Regions from separate parts of the Streptomyces sp. NPDC049687 genome, predicted to be linked through region 1. Evidence: predicted binding sites of a transcription regulator. Region 1 holds the regulator's gene; the other holds the start of a gene.
What was found. The regulator HrcA, encoded in region 1, represses chaperone genes, less so after heat shock. The targets are predictions, from matches to a motif close to TTNGCACTCNGNNNNNCNGAGTGCNAA.
Positions count from the first base shown of each region.

Region 2: groL (chaperonin GroEL) is a predicted target of HrcA. The motif match lies at 2,621-2,647, and genes of this name have one in related genera.

Region 1 covers NZ_JBITLN010000001.1:1,049,964-1,056,241, reverse strand. The annotation lists gene ACIBVL_RS04805 (SpoIIE family protein phosphatase) at 1-848, shown strand, start outside; gene hemW (radical SAM family heme chaperone HemW) at 880-2,112, shown strand; gene ACIBVL_RS04795 (DUF3097 domain-containing protein) at 2,270-3,085, opposite strand; gene ACIBVL_RS04790 (MBL fold metallo-hydrolase) at 3,117-3,842, opposite strand; gene hrcA (heat-inducible transcriptional repressor HrcA) at 4,001-5,017, shown strand; gene dnaJ (molecular chaperone DnaJ) at 5,018-6,151, shown strand; gene ACIBVL_RS04775 (nitronate monooxygenase) at 6,208-6,278, shown strand, end outside.
Region 2 covers NZ_JBITLN010000019.1:8,108-14,385, reverse strand. The annotation lists SAM riboswitch class I at 33-179, shown strand; gene thrC (threonine synthase) at 198-1,487, shown strand; gene ACIBVL_RS38205 (ubiquitin-like small modifier protein 1) at 1,531-1,806, shown strand; gene ACIBVL_RS38200 (cold-shock protein) at 2,269-2,475, shown strand; gene groL (chaperonin GroEL) at 2,811-4,433, shown strand; gene ccrA (crotonyl-CoA carboxylase/reductase) at 4,650-5,885, opposite strand; gene ACIBVL_RS38185 (MbtH family protein) at 5,947-6,177, opposite strand; gene ACIBVL_RS38180 (thioesterase II family protein) at 6,247-6,278, opposite strand, start outside.

The DNA of each region.
Region 1 (6,278 bases):
GGCTCGTCGAGGACCTCGGCCGCCGGGTGGCGCTGGCGATCGGCGCGGCCCGCCAGTACGCCCGCCAGGTCACCATCAGCGCCGTCCTGCAGCGCGGTCTGCTGCCCGGCGCCGTCGCCGACATCCCCGGGGTGCGCAGCGCCCTCGTCTACGAACCGCGCGAGCAGGGCGGGCCGAGCGGCGACTTCTACGACCTGTTCCCGGCGGGCGACGGCCGCTGGTGCTTCGCCATCGGCGACGTACAGGGCAAGGGCCCGGAGGCGGCCGTCGTCATCGGCCTGGCCCGCCCCTGGCTGCGGCTGCTGGCCCGCGAGGGCTACGGCGTCGCCGACGTCCTGGACCGCCTCAACCAGCTCCTTCTCGACGACGCGACCGAGGCCGCCGACGCCTCCGCCCGTGCCTTCGTCGGCCCCGTCGGCCCCGCCGACGGCCCGCAGACCCGATTCCTCTCCCTCCTCTACGGCGAACTGGCCCCCTTCGAGGGCGGGGTCCGCTGCACCCTCGCCTCCGCCGGACACCCGCTGCCGCTGGTGCTCGGCCCCGACGGCTCCGTCGCCACGGCCGCCCGCCCGCAGACCCTCATCGGCGTCATCGAGGACGCCACGTACACCTGTGACGTCTTCGTACTGCGGCCCGGGGACAGCCTGCTGTGCGTCACCGACGGGGTGACGGAACGGCGCTCGGGCTCCCGCCAGTTCGACGACGGCGACGGACTGGCCGCCGCGCTCGCCGGATGCGTGGGCCTGCACGCGGAACTGATCGCCGAACGCGTCCGCCGCCTGGTGCACGAGTTCGGCGAGCAGCCGCCGGAGGACGACCTGGCGCTGCTGGTGCTGCAGGCGGAGTAGGCAACGGCGGGAGTGCTGGACAATGGAAGGCATGCCTTCCGCACTCCCCGACGGCGAGCCGGTCCCCGACGACGGCGCGCTCCCGGCGCACGCGCTCACCGGCGCCGCCGACCGCCCTCTCGGGTTCTATCTGCACGTCCCCTACTGCGCGACCCGTTGCGGCTACTGCGACTTCAACACCTACACCGCCACCGAGCTGCGCGGCACCGGTGGTGTCCTCGCCTCCCGCGAGAACTACGCCGACACGCTGATCGACGAGATCCGCCTGGCCCGCAAGGTCCTGGGCGACGACCCCCGCGAGGTCCGCACGGTCTTCGTCGGCGGCGGCACGCCCACCCTGCTGGCCGCGGGCGACCTGGTCCGGATGCTGGGCGCGATCCGCGACGAGTTCGGCCTCGCGGCCGACGCGGAGGTCACGACGGAGGCGAACCCGGAGTCCGTGGATCCGGCGTATCTGACGACCCTGCGCGCGGGCGGCTTCAACCGCGTCTCCTTCGGCATGCAGAGCGCCAGGCAGCACGTCCTCAAGATCCTCGACCGCACGCACACACCGGGACGGCCCGAGGCGTGTGTCGCGGAGGCGCGGGCGGCCGGCTTCGAGCACGTGAACCTCGACCTGATCTACGGCACCCCGGGCGAGTCGGACGACGACTGGCGGGCGTCCTTGGACGCGGCCTTGGGGGCGGGACCGGATCACGTTTCGGCGTATGCCCTGATCGTCGAGGAGGGGACGCAGCTGGCCCGCCGGATTCGGCGGGGCGAGGTCCCGATGACGGACGACGACGTGCATGCGGACCGGTATCTGATCGCCGAGGAGATGCTGTCGGCGGCGGGCTACGACTGGTACGAGGTCTCCAACTGGGCCACCTCGGAGGCGGGGCGCTGCCTGCACAACGAGCTGTACTGGCGAGGGGCCGACTGGTGGGGCGCGGGCCCCGGGGCGCACTCGCACGTGGGCGGGGTGCGGTGGTGGAACGTGAAGCATCCGGGGGCGTACGCGGCGGCGCTGGCCTCCGGCCGTTCGCCGGGAGCCGGGCGCGAGCTGCTGTCGGAGGAGGACCGCAGGGTCGAGCGGATCCTGCTGGAGCTGCGGCTGCGGGAGGGGATGCCGCTGGATCTCCTGAAGGAAGAGGGGCTTACGGCTTCCCGTCGGGCGCTGACGGACGGGCTGCTCCAGGAAGCGCCGTACGACCGGGGGCGTGCGGTGCTGACCCTGCGGGGTCGGCTGCTGGCGGACGCGGTGGTGCGGGATCTTGTGGACTGATCACTCAGGCGGCCGAATCTCCGCTGACCGACCCCAGCGGGCGAGGAGAGCAAGCCGACTGCCGTGGGCAGTGGATCACGAAGTCCGGCGACCCCGAGCTGCATGAAGTGCGTCGCGTGGAACCGGACACAGAGCGCATTCGGGACCTTCACCGGAGTCAGGAGTCACCGGCTGCCGTGACGAAGTCGATCAGCTCCTCCACCCGCCCCAGCAGCTCCGGTTCCAGGTCCTTGTAGGACGTCACCCGCGCCAGGATCGCCTGCCACACCGCACCCGTGTTCTCCGACGGCCACCCCAGCGCCCGGCACACCCCCGTTTTCCAGTCCTGCCCGTGCGGCACCCGCGGCCATCCCGGGATCCCCAGCGACGACGGCTTCACCGCCTCCCAGATGTCGATGTACGGGTGGCCGACCACCAGGGCGTGTTCGCTGGTCACCGACTGGGCGATACGCCACTCCTTCGTGCCCGGGACCAGGTGGTCCACCAGGACGCCGAGGCGTGCGTCCGGGCCCGGGGCGAAGCCCGCGACGATCGACGGCAGGTCGTCCACGCCCTCCAGGTACTCCACGACCACGCCCTCGACGCGCAGGTCGTCGCCCCAGACCTTCTCGATCAGCTCGGCGTCGTGCCGGCCCTCGACGTAGATGCGGCCGGCGCGGGCGACCCGGGCGCGGGCGCCGGGGACGGCGACCGAGCCGGAGGCGGTGCGGGTGGGGCGTACCGGACCACCGGACGACGGCCGTACGAGCGTCACTGGCCGGCCCTCCAGCAGGAACCCCCGTGGCTCCAGCGGGAACACCCGGTGCTTGCCGAAGCGGTCCTCGAGGGTCACCGTGCCCGCCTCGCAGCGGATCACCGCGCCGCAGAAGCCGGTACCGGGCTCCTCCACCACCAGGCCGGGCTCCGCCGGGACCTCGGGGACGGGCTTCGGCTTCTTCCACGGAGGGGTCAGGTCGGCGGAGTACTGGCGCATTCGGATGACGATAGGAGAAGCCCGGACGTCACTACGGCGACACGCCGAAACGGGCCGCCAGCGCGTCCCGCTGCGCGCGCACGTACGCCGCGTTCACCACCGCCCCGTGACCGGGCACGTACAGCGCGTCCTCGCCCCCCAGGTCCAGCAGGCGGTCGAGTGCGGCGGGCCAGTGGGTGGGGACGGCGTCGGGGCCGGCCTGGGGCTCGCCGGACTCCTCGACGAGGTCGCCGCAGAAGACCACCTCCGGTGAGCCGGGGGCCTCGGGGACCAGGACCACCAGGTCGTGGGCGGTGTGGGCGGGCCCGACGTTGGCGAGGAGGACCTGGCGGCCGCCGCCCAGATCGAGGGTCCACTCGCCGGAGACGAGGTGGCGGGGGCGGACCAGGGTGTCCGCGGCCTCGGTCGCCGTCGTCTCGTCCAGGCCGTGGCGCACCGCGTCCGAGCGGAGTTCCTCCGCCGGGACCGTGTCCATCCCCACCGCCCCGAAGACCTCGGCGCCCGCGAACGCCGCCGCGCCGAACACGTGGTCGAAGTGCGGATGGGTGAGCGCGAGATGGGTCACACGCGCGCCGGTCAGTTCCTCGGCCTGCGCCCGCAGCAGTGCCCCCTCCGCGAGGCTCGAGCCGGCGTCCACCACCAGCACCGCGCCCGCCCCGACGACCAGCCCGGCCGTGCAGTCCCAGCCCGGCAGCCGCACCCGCCCGACCCCGGCCGCGACCCGCTCCCATCCCAGCTCTTCCCAAGTCACCGTCATACCGGGACGCTAACGGTACGGGCCCCCGCCATGACCGACCTTGCCCCCGGTGTACCCCACAGCCGTACACTGGGCCGGGGAACGCTGGCACTCATAAGCGAAGAGTGCCAGGGCAGACGCCCAGGGGACTGGGGGACGACTTCTGGAGGTGTGCGCGGATGCTGAGTGAACGCAGGCTGCAAGTGCTGCGCGCCATCGTCCAGGACTACGTCGGCACCGAGGAGCCCGTGGGCTCCAAGGCGCTCACCGAGCGGCACAACCTCGGCGTCTCCCCGGCGACGGTCCGCAACGACATGGCCGCCCTGGAGGACGAGGGGTACATCGCCCAGCCGCACACCAGCGCCGGGCGCATCCCGACCGACAAGGGCTACCGGCTGTTCGTCGACAAACTGGCCGGCGTCAAGCCGATGAGCGCGCCCGAGCGGCGGGCCATCCAGAACTTCCTCGACGGTGCCGTCGATCTCGACGACGTCGTGGCGCGGACGGTGCGGCTGCTCGCACAGCTGACGCGGCAGGTCGCGGTCGTGCAGTACCCGTCGCTGACCCGGTCCACCGTGCGGCACGTCGAGCTGCTGTCGCTCGCGCCCGCCCGGCTGATGCTCGTGCTGATCACGGACACCGGACGGGTCGAGCAGCGGATGGTGGACTGCCCGGCGCCCTTCGGGGAGGCCTCGCTGGCGGATCTACGCGCGCGGCTCAACAGCCGGGTCGCGGGCCGCCGGTTCTCGGACGTGCCGCGTCTGGTGGAGGACCTGCCGGACGCCTTCGAGGCCGACGACCGCGGCACGGTCTCGACGGTGCTCTCCACCCTGCTGGAGACGCTCGTCGAGGAGAACGAGGAGCGGCTGATGATCGGCGGCACCGCCAATCTCACCCGCTTCGGACATGACTTCCCTCTCACCATCCGGCCCGTCCTGGAGGCCCTGGAGGAACACGTTGTTCTCCTCAAACTCCTGGGCGAGGCGGGGGATTCGGGCATGACCGTACGCATCGGTCACGAGAACGCCTACGAGGGACTCAACTCCACTTCCGTGGTGTCGGTCGGCTACGGTTCGGGCGGCGAGGCAGTCGCCAAACTCGGCGTGGTCGGACCGACCCGCATGGATTACCCGGGAACGATGGGAGCGGTACGAGCGGTGGCACGGTACGTCGGACAGATCCTGGCGGAGTCGTAAGTGGCCACGGACTACTACGCCGTCCTCGGCGTGCGCCGCGACGCGTCGCAGGAAGAGATCAAGAAGGCCTTCCGTCGGCTCGCCCGCGAGCTGCACCCGGACGTCAATCCGGATCCGAAGACCCAGGAGCGGTTCAAGGAGATCAACGCCGCCTACGAGGTGCTGTCGGACCCGCAGAAGAAGCAGGTCTACGACCTCGGCGGCGATCCCCTCTCCCAGTCGGGCGGCGGCGCGGGCGGCTTCGGAGCCGGTGGCTTCGGCAACTTCTCCGACATCATGGACGCGTTCTTCGGTACGGCGTCCCAGCGCGGCCCGCGCTCGCGCACCCGGCGCGGCCAGGACGCGATGATCCGGCTGGAGGTGGACCTCGAGGAGGCCGCCTTCGGTACGACCAAGGACATCCAGGTCGACACCGCGATCGTCTGCGCCACCTGCAGCGGTGAGGGCGCCGCCCCCGGCACCACCGCCCAGACGTGTGACATGTGCCGCGGCCGCGGTGAGGTGTCCCAGGTGACCCGGTCCTTCCTCGGCCAGGTCATGACTTCCCGGCCCTGCCCGCAGTGCCAGGGCTTCGGCACCGTCGTGCCGACGCCGTGCCCGGAGTGCGCGGGCGACGGGCGCGTGCGCTCGCGCCGGACGCTCACGGTGAAGATCCCCGCCGGTGTCGACAACGGCACCCGGATCCAGCTCGCGGGCGAGGGCGAGGTCGGGCCCGGTGGCGGTCCCGCCGGTGACCTGTACGTCGAGATCCACGAGCTGCCGCACGCGATGTTCCAGCGGCGCGGCGACGACCTGCACTGCACGGTGACGCTCCCGATGACCGCGGCGTCCCTCGGCACGAAGGTGCCGCTGGAGACGCTGGACGGCCTGGAGGAGGTCGACATCCGGCCCGGCACCCAGTCCGGGCAGTCGATCCCGCTGCACGGCCGGGGTGTCACGCATCTGCGTGGCGGCGGACGCGGCGATCTCATCGTGCACGTCGAGGTCCAGACGCCGACCAAGCTCGATCCCGAGCAGGAGCGGTTGCTGCGCGAGCTGGCCAAGCTGCGGGGTGAGGAGCGTCCGCAGGGGCAGTTCCAGCCGGGGCAGCAGGGCCTGTTCTCGCGGCTGAAGGACGCGTTCAACGGTCGCTGACCGGTAGGGACGCGACCGGATTCGGACTTGTTCGGAGGACGTGACAACATGCCGTCATGTCCTCCGCGCTGACCGATCTCTTCCCCCACCCGATCGTGCAGGCCCCCATGGCGGGCGGGGTCTCCGT
Region 2 (6,278 bases), on a different contig from region 1:
CATCAGGCGTTCGACGTTCAACAACCGCATACCGCTCATCCAGAGGGGCAGAGGGATACGGCCCGATGAAGCCCCGGCAACCCTCCAGCCGGTCTGACCACGTCGTCGTGGTGAGGCTCCCGGCTAGGGAAGGTGCCAAATCCGTCTCACGGCGAGATGCGTCGTGAGGAAGATGAGGAGAAAGGGCCTCGCCTCACATGGCTGCGCAGACTGTTGCAAGCACCACCGACTCCACCACCGTCGACCTCGGCCCCGCCGCGGCCCTGAGCTGCCGCGAATGCGGCCACCGCGTCCCCCTCGGCCCGGTCTTCGCCTGCGAGGAGTGTTTCGGCCCGCTCGAGATCGCGTACGACTTCTCCTCCTACGAAACCGAGGAGCTCCGCAAGCGCATCGAGGCGGGACCCGCGAACATCTGGCGTTACGCGCCGCTGCTGCCCGTCCCGGCCGACGTGGCGGACAAGCCCAACATCAACCCCGGTTGGACCCAGCTCGTCCAGGCCGACAACCTCGCCCGTGAACTCGGCGTCGACCCCGGCAAGCTCTTCGTCAAGGACGACTCCGGCAACCCGACGCACTCCTTCAAGGACCGGGTGGTGGCGCAGGCCATCGAGGCCGCCCGCGCGTTCGGCTTCACCACCCTCTCCTGCTCCTCCACCGGCAACCTCGCCGGCGCCGTCGGCGCCGCCGCCGCCCGCGCCGGCTTCCGCTCCTGCGTGTTCATCCCGCACGACCTGGAGCAGGGCAAGGTCGTCATGGCCGCCGTCTACGGCGGCGAGCTCGTCGGTATCGAGGGCAACTACGACGACGTCAACCGCTTCTGCTCCGAGCTCATCGGCGACCCGGCGGGCGAGGGCTGGGGCTTCGTCAACGTCAATCTGCGGCCGTACTACGCCGAGGGCTCCAAGACCCTCGCGTACGAGATCGCCGAGCAGCTCGGCTGGCGGCTCCCGGACCAGCTCGTGGTCCCGATCGCCTCGGGCTCGCAGCTCACGAAGATCGACAAGGGTCTGCAGGAGCTGATCAAGCTGGGTCTCGTCGAGGACAAGCCGTACAAGATCTTCGGCGCGCAGGCGGAGGGCTGCTCCCCGGTGTCCGTGGCCTTCAAGGCGGGCCACGACGTGGTCCGTCCCCAGAAGCCGAACACCATCGCCAAGTCGCTGGCGATCGGCAACCCGGCGGACGGTCCTTACGTCCTCGACATCGCGCGGCGTACGGGCGGGGCCGTGGAGGACGTGACGGACGAGCAGGTCGTGGACGCGATCAAGCTGCTGGCGCGGACCGAGGGGATCTTCGCGGAGACCGCCGGTGGGGTGACCGTGGGTGTGACGCGCAAGCTGATCGAGAACGGCCTGCTGGACCCGACGCTGACGACCGTCGTGCTCAACACCGGTGACGGTCTGAAGACGTTGGACGCGGTGGCCGGGACGGGGCTCACGGCGACGATCCGCCCCAACCTGGAGTCGTTCCGCGAGGCTGGTCTCGCGTAAGAGCGGCCCGTCCCCAGACAGACACCCGACCGGAGGTCACATCGTGAGCGTCAACGTCCGCATCCCCACCATCCTGCGTACCTACACCGGCGGGCAGGCCGAGGTCTCCGCCGAGGGGGCGACCCTCGGCGAGGTCATCGCCGATCTGGAGAAGAACCACACCGGCATCGCCGCCCGTGTCCTGGACGACCAGGGCAAGCTGCGGCGGTTCGTCAACGTGTACGTGAACGACGACGACGTGCGCTTCGAGCAGGGGCTGGAGACGGCCACTCCGGACGGTGCGGGCGTGTCGATCATTCCCGCCGTCGCCGGCGGCTGAGTCGTGATTGACCTTTGGTCAGTACCGGCCGGTAGTAACCGTCGGTAACAGTGATTACCGAGAGTTCATCGAATTGCCCCCTCCGTGAGAGAAGCGGAGGGGGCAATTCAGTGTGGTTGAGCGCGGTACAGTTGGGGAACCGGGTCGCGAAACCCTGATCCGGAGCCTTTGATTTCTGCCCTGGCCCGACAAGAAGCAGCCAAAGTGTGTGTCTCTTGTGTGGCATTTGTGGCTTTTGCGGGGCCCGACTTGCCCTGAATTCTGGCGAATTCTCGCCACATTCCGGATCGCGTGCGTCCAGAATTCTCGTCCGACTGACCTGTTGCAGACGGCAGTTGGACAGATACATTCAGCCGCGGTCGACGCGTTCCGGCGCACGCCCCCAACCAACTGGGGGGTGAGGTCTGACCCGGATCCGCGAAGTGTGGATCTGTGCAAGGGCCAGTAATAGGGGAGTTAGGCATGGCTCAGGGCACCGTCAAGTGGTTCAACGCGGAGAAGGGGTACGGCTTCATCGCGGTCGACGGTGGTGCGGATGTTTTCGTCCACTACAGCGCGATCCAGATGGACGGGTACCGCACCCTGGAAGAGGGCCAGCGGGTCGATTTCGAGATCTCGCAGGGTCAGAAGGGGCCGCAGGCGGACATGGTCCGGCTGGCGACCGGCTGAAGCACGCGCCGACTGAGAGCGCACTTTCTTTGTACGGACTCTGTACGCGGTCCGTACATGATCGAGGGGCTCGTACCTCCCGGGTACGAGCCCTTCGGCGTGCCCGGCGTCAGGGGTGGCAAGTGGTCCGCATCCGGGAGAGGCGCTTGCACTCGACCATGCCGAGTGCTAATCATTGCGTTAGCACTCTGAAGGTGAGAGTGACAAAGAAGGACCGGGTCGGTGAGGCCCGCAGGCCAGGTGGGGCAAGGAACCACGCGGCATTGCGAGCCGTCCGTCGCGGGCGCGGGCGCGGTCCGAAGGAATCACCCCCAGTCCTGGAGGGACCACTTCACATGGCCAAGATCATCGCGTTCGACGAGGAGGCGCGGCGCGGCCTCGAGCGCGGCATGAACCAGCTCGCGGACGCCGTCAAGGTGACGCTCGGCCCCAAGGGCCGCAACGTCGTCCTCGAGAAGAAGTGGGGCGCCCCCACGATCACCAACGATGGTGTGTCCATCGCCAAGGAGATCGAGCTCGAGGACCCGTACGAGAAGATCGGCGCCGAGCTGGTCAAGGAAGTCGCGAAGAAGACGGACGACGTAGCCGGTGACGGCACGACGACCGCGACCGTCCTGGCCCAGGCCCTGGTCAAGGAAGGCCTTCGCAACGTCGCCGCCGGCGCCAACCCGATGGCCCTCAAGCGCGGCATCGAGAAGGCCGTCGAGGCCGTCTCCGGCGCCCTGCTGGAGCAGGCGAAGGATGTCGAGACCAAGGAGCAGATCGCTTCCACGGCCTCCATCTCCGCCGCCGACACCCAGATCGGCGAGCTCATCGCCGAGGCCATGGACAAGGTCGGCAAGGAAGGCGTCATCACCGTCGAGGAGTCCCAGACCTTCGGTCTGGAGCTGGAGCTCACCGAGGGTATGCGCTTCGACAAGGGCTACATCTCGGCGTACTTCGCCACCGACATGGAGCGTATGGAGGCCGTCCTCGACGACCCGTACATCCTGATCGCGAACTCCAAGATCTCGAACGTCAAGGACCTGCTCCCGCTCCTGGAGAAGGTCATGCAGTCGGGCAAGCCGCTGCTGATCATCGCCGAGGACGTCGAGGGCGAGGCCCTGTCGACCCTGGTCGTCAACAAGATCCGCGGCACCTTCAAGTCCGTCGCGGTCAAGGCCCCGGGCTTCGGCGACCGCCGCAAGGCGATGCTGAACGACATCGCCATCCTCACCGGCGGCGAGGTCATCTCCGAGGAGGTCGGTCTCAAGCTCGAGAACACGACCCTCGACCTGCTGGGCAAGGCCCGCAAGGTCGTCATCACCAAGGACGAGACCACCATCGTCGACGGTGCCGGTTCCTCGGACCAGGTCGCGGGCCGTGTGAACCAGATCCGCGCCGAGATCGAGAACAGCGACTCGGACTACGACCGCGAGAAGCTGCAGGAGCGCCTGGCGAAGCTCGCGGGCGGCGTGGCCGTGATCAAGGCCGGTGCCGCCACCGAGGTGGAGCTCAAGGAGCGCAAGCACCGCATCGAGGACGCCGTCCGCAACGCGAAGGCCGCCGTCGAGGAGGGCATCGTCGCCGGTGGTGGCGTGGCGCTCATCCAGGCGTCCTCCGTCTTCGAGAAGCTGGACCTCGAGGGTGACGAGGCGACCGGCGCCAACGCCGTGCGCATCGCGCTCGAGGCCCCGCTGAAGCAGATCGCCGTCAACGCCGGCCTCGAGGGCGGCGTGGTCGTGGAGAAGGTGCGCAACCTGACCCCGGGGCACGGCCTGAACGCCGCGACCGGCGAGTACGTCGACCTGGTCAAGGAAGGCATCATCGACCCGGCGAAGGTGACCCGCTCTGCCCTGCAGAACGCCGCCTCCATCGCCGCGCTCTTCCTCACCACCGAGGCCGTCATCGCCGACAAGCCGGAGAAGGCCGCGGCCCCGGCCGGCGGCGGCATGCCGGGCGGTGACATGGACTTCTGATCGACCTGACGGTTGATCGCCTGTCCTTCGGACCGAGGGCGGTATCCCCTGGCTACGGCTGGGGGTGCCGCCCTCGGGCGTTTCAGCTGCCGCTGCCGACTGTTGAGGGCCAGACCGGTCCACCGACCAGGGACGGGTGCCGGAGGCACACCGCTGGTCATCGCCGATCCGCCGGCGGACGCGACGGCCCGCACAGGGAGCCGAACTCCGGCTGGGTCACTCCTTCAGTCCGGGAGCCGCGGCGCCGATCAGGATGGACATGTTGCCCCCCGGGTGGCGGTTCTCGTACATCAACTGGTGCACACCGGGGGTGTCTTCGAACGGGACGACCATGGACAGGCAGGGGTCGAGCTGCCCTTGCGCGACCAGTTCCGTGACCGCCCGGAACTGTGAGGTGTTCGCCCCGTGCGAACCCTGCAGCCGCTTCTGCCGCATCCACAGGAACCGCAGGTCGACATCGGCGGCGTAGCCGCTGGTGGCCCCGCACGTGACCACCATGCCCGCGTTGTCGCAGACGTACATCGAGGTCGGAATGGTGTCCTCGCCCGGGTGTTCCAGGACGATCCTGGGTGAGCGGCGCTCGCCCAGGATGTCCCAGATGCGTTTGCCGAACGCCCGGACGCCGGCCAGCCAGGTGGCGAACGCGGCCCCGTCGGAAGCGGACGGGATCCGCCCCCAGTGGTCGAAGTCGTTCCGGTTGATCACCCCCTTCGCGCCCAGGCGGAGACAGTGCTCCTCGTTCGAGGGGTCGGAGATCACCGCGATGGGGATGCCGCCGAACTGCCGGACGATCTGGATCGCCATCGAGCCCAGGCCGCCCGAACCGCCCCAGACAAGAACAGGGTCGCCGGGCTCGACCACGTGCGGCTGCCAGCCGCGCAACTGCCGGTAGACGGTGCTGGCCGTGAGCAGAAAGCTGCCCGCCTGCTCCCAGGTCAGCCCGGCCGGTTTGGGATGGCACTGGTACTCGTCGACCACGGTGAACTGTGCGAACGTGCCGTAGTTGGTCTCATACCCCATGGCCAACGCGGATTTCGAGGTCATCGGGTCCGCGCCCATCCGGATGTCGGCGGCCTTCTCGTCCCAGATCCCCGGCGAGATGACGATCGCATCGCCGACCTTCACCTGGCTGACGCCCTCGCCCACGGCCCAGACCACACCGGCGCCGTCCGACCCGCCGATGTGGAAGTCCTCCTTCGCCCCCAGCCGCTGCCGGTCGGCGATCACGTCGGCCGGACTGCCCAACGCGGCCCAGATGTTGTTGTAGTTGACCCCGGCCGCCATCACCTTGACGAGCACCTGGCCGGGTCCCACCTCGGGTACCTCGGTGGTCTCGATGCAGATCGCCTTCTCCGGCGGGCCGTAGCGCTCCGGCCGGATCATCGCGGCGTACATGTACTTCGGGACGACTCCCAGCGGGGGGAGCTGCCCGGGCTCGTAGATCTCACGCATGGTGTACTGCTCCTTCGTCGGCTTGATATCGGTCCACGGCGGTCGCCCGGCGGCGATTCAGCTACCTCATGCTCTGGACGGGCCGTCGCTCCATCAGCTCGACGAGGCTCTTCGGCCGCATGTCCGTCCAGTTTTCTTCGATGAATTCCTGGCACGCCGCACGGCTCGCTTCGCCGTGAGCGACCGACCAGCCGGCGGGGATCTCCGCGAACGACGGCCACAGTGAGTACTGGCCTTCGTGGTTGAGCAGGACATAGTAGGTTGCGTCGTCGCGCTCGAACGGGTTCGTCATGACGGTTTCTTCGCTTTCTTTTGTTCGGATGATGGGCGCGGAAGGAACTGTGGCGCGAGGCCGGAAAACCTATGCGGCGCTGCCGATCAGAGCACTGACAA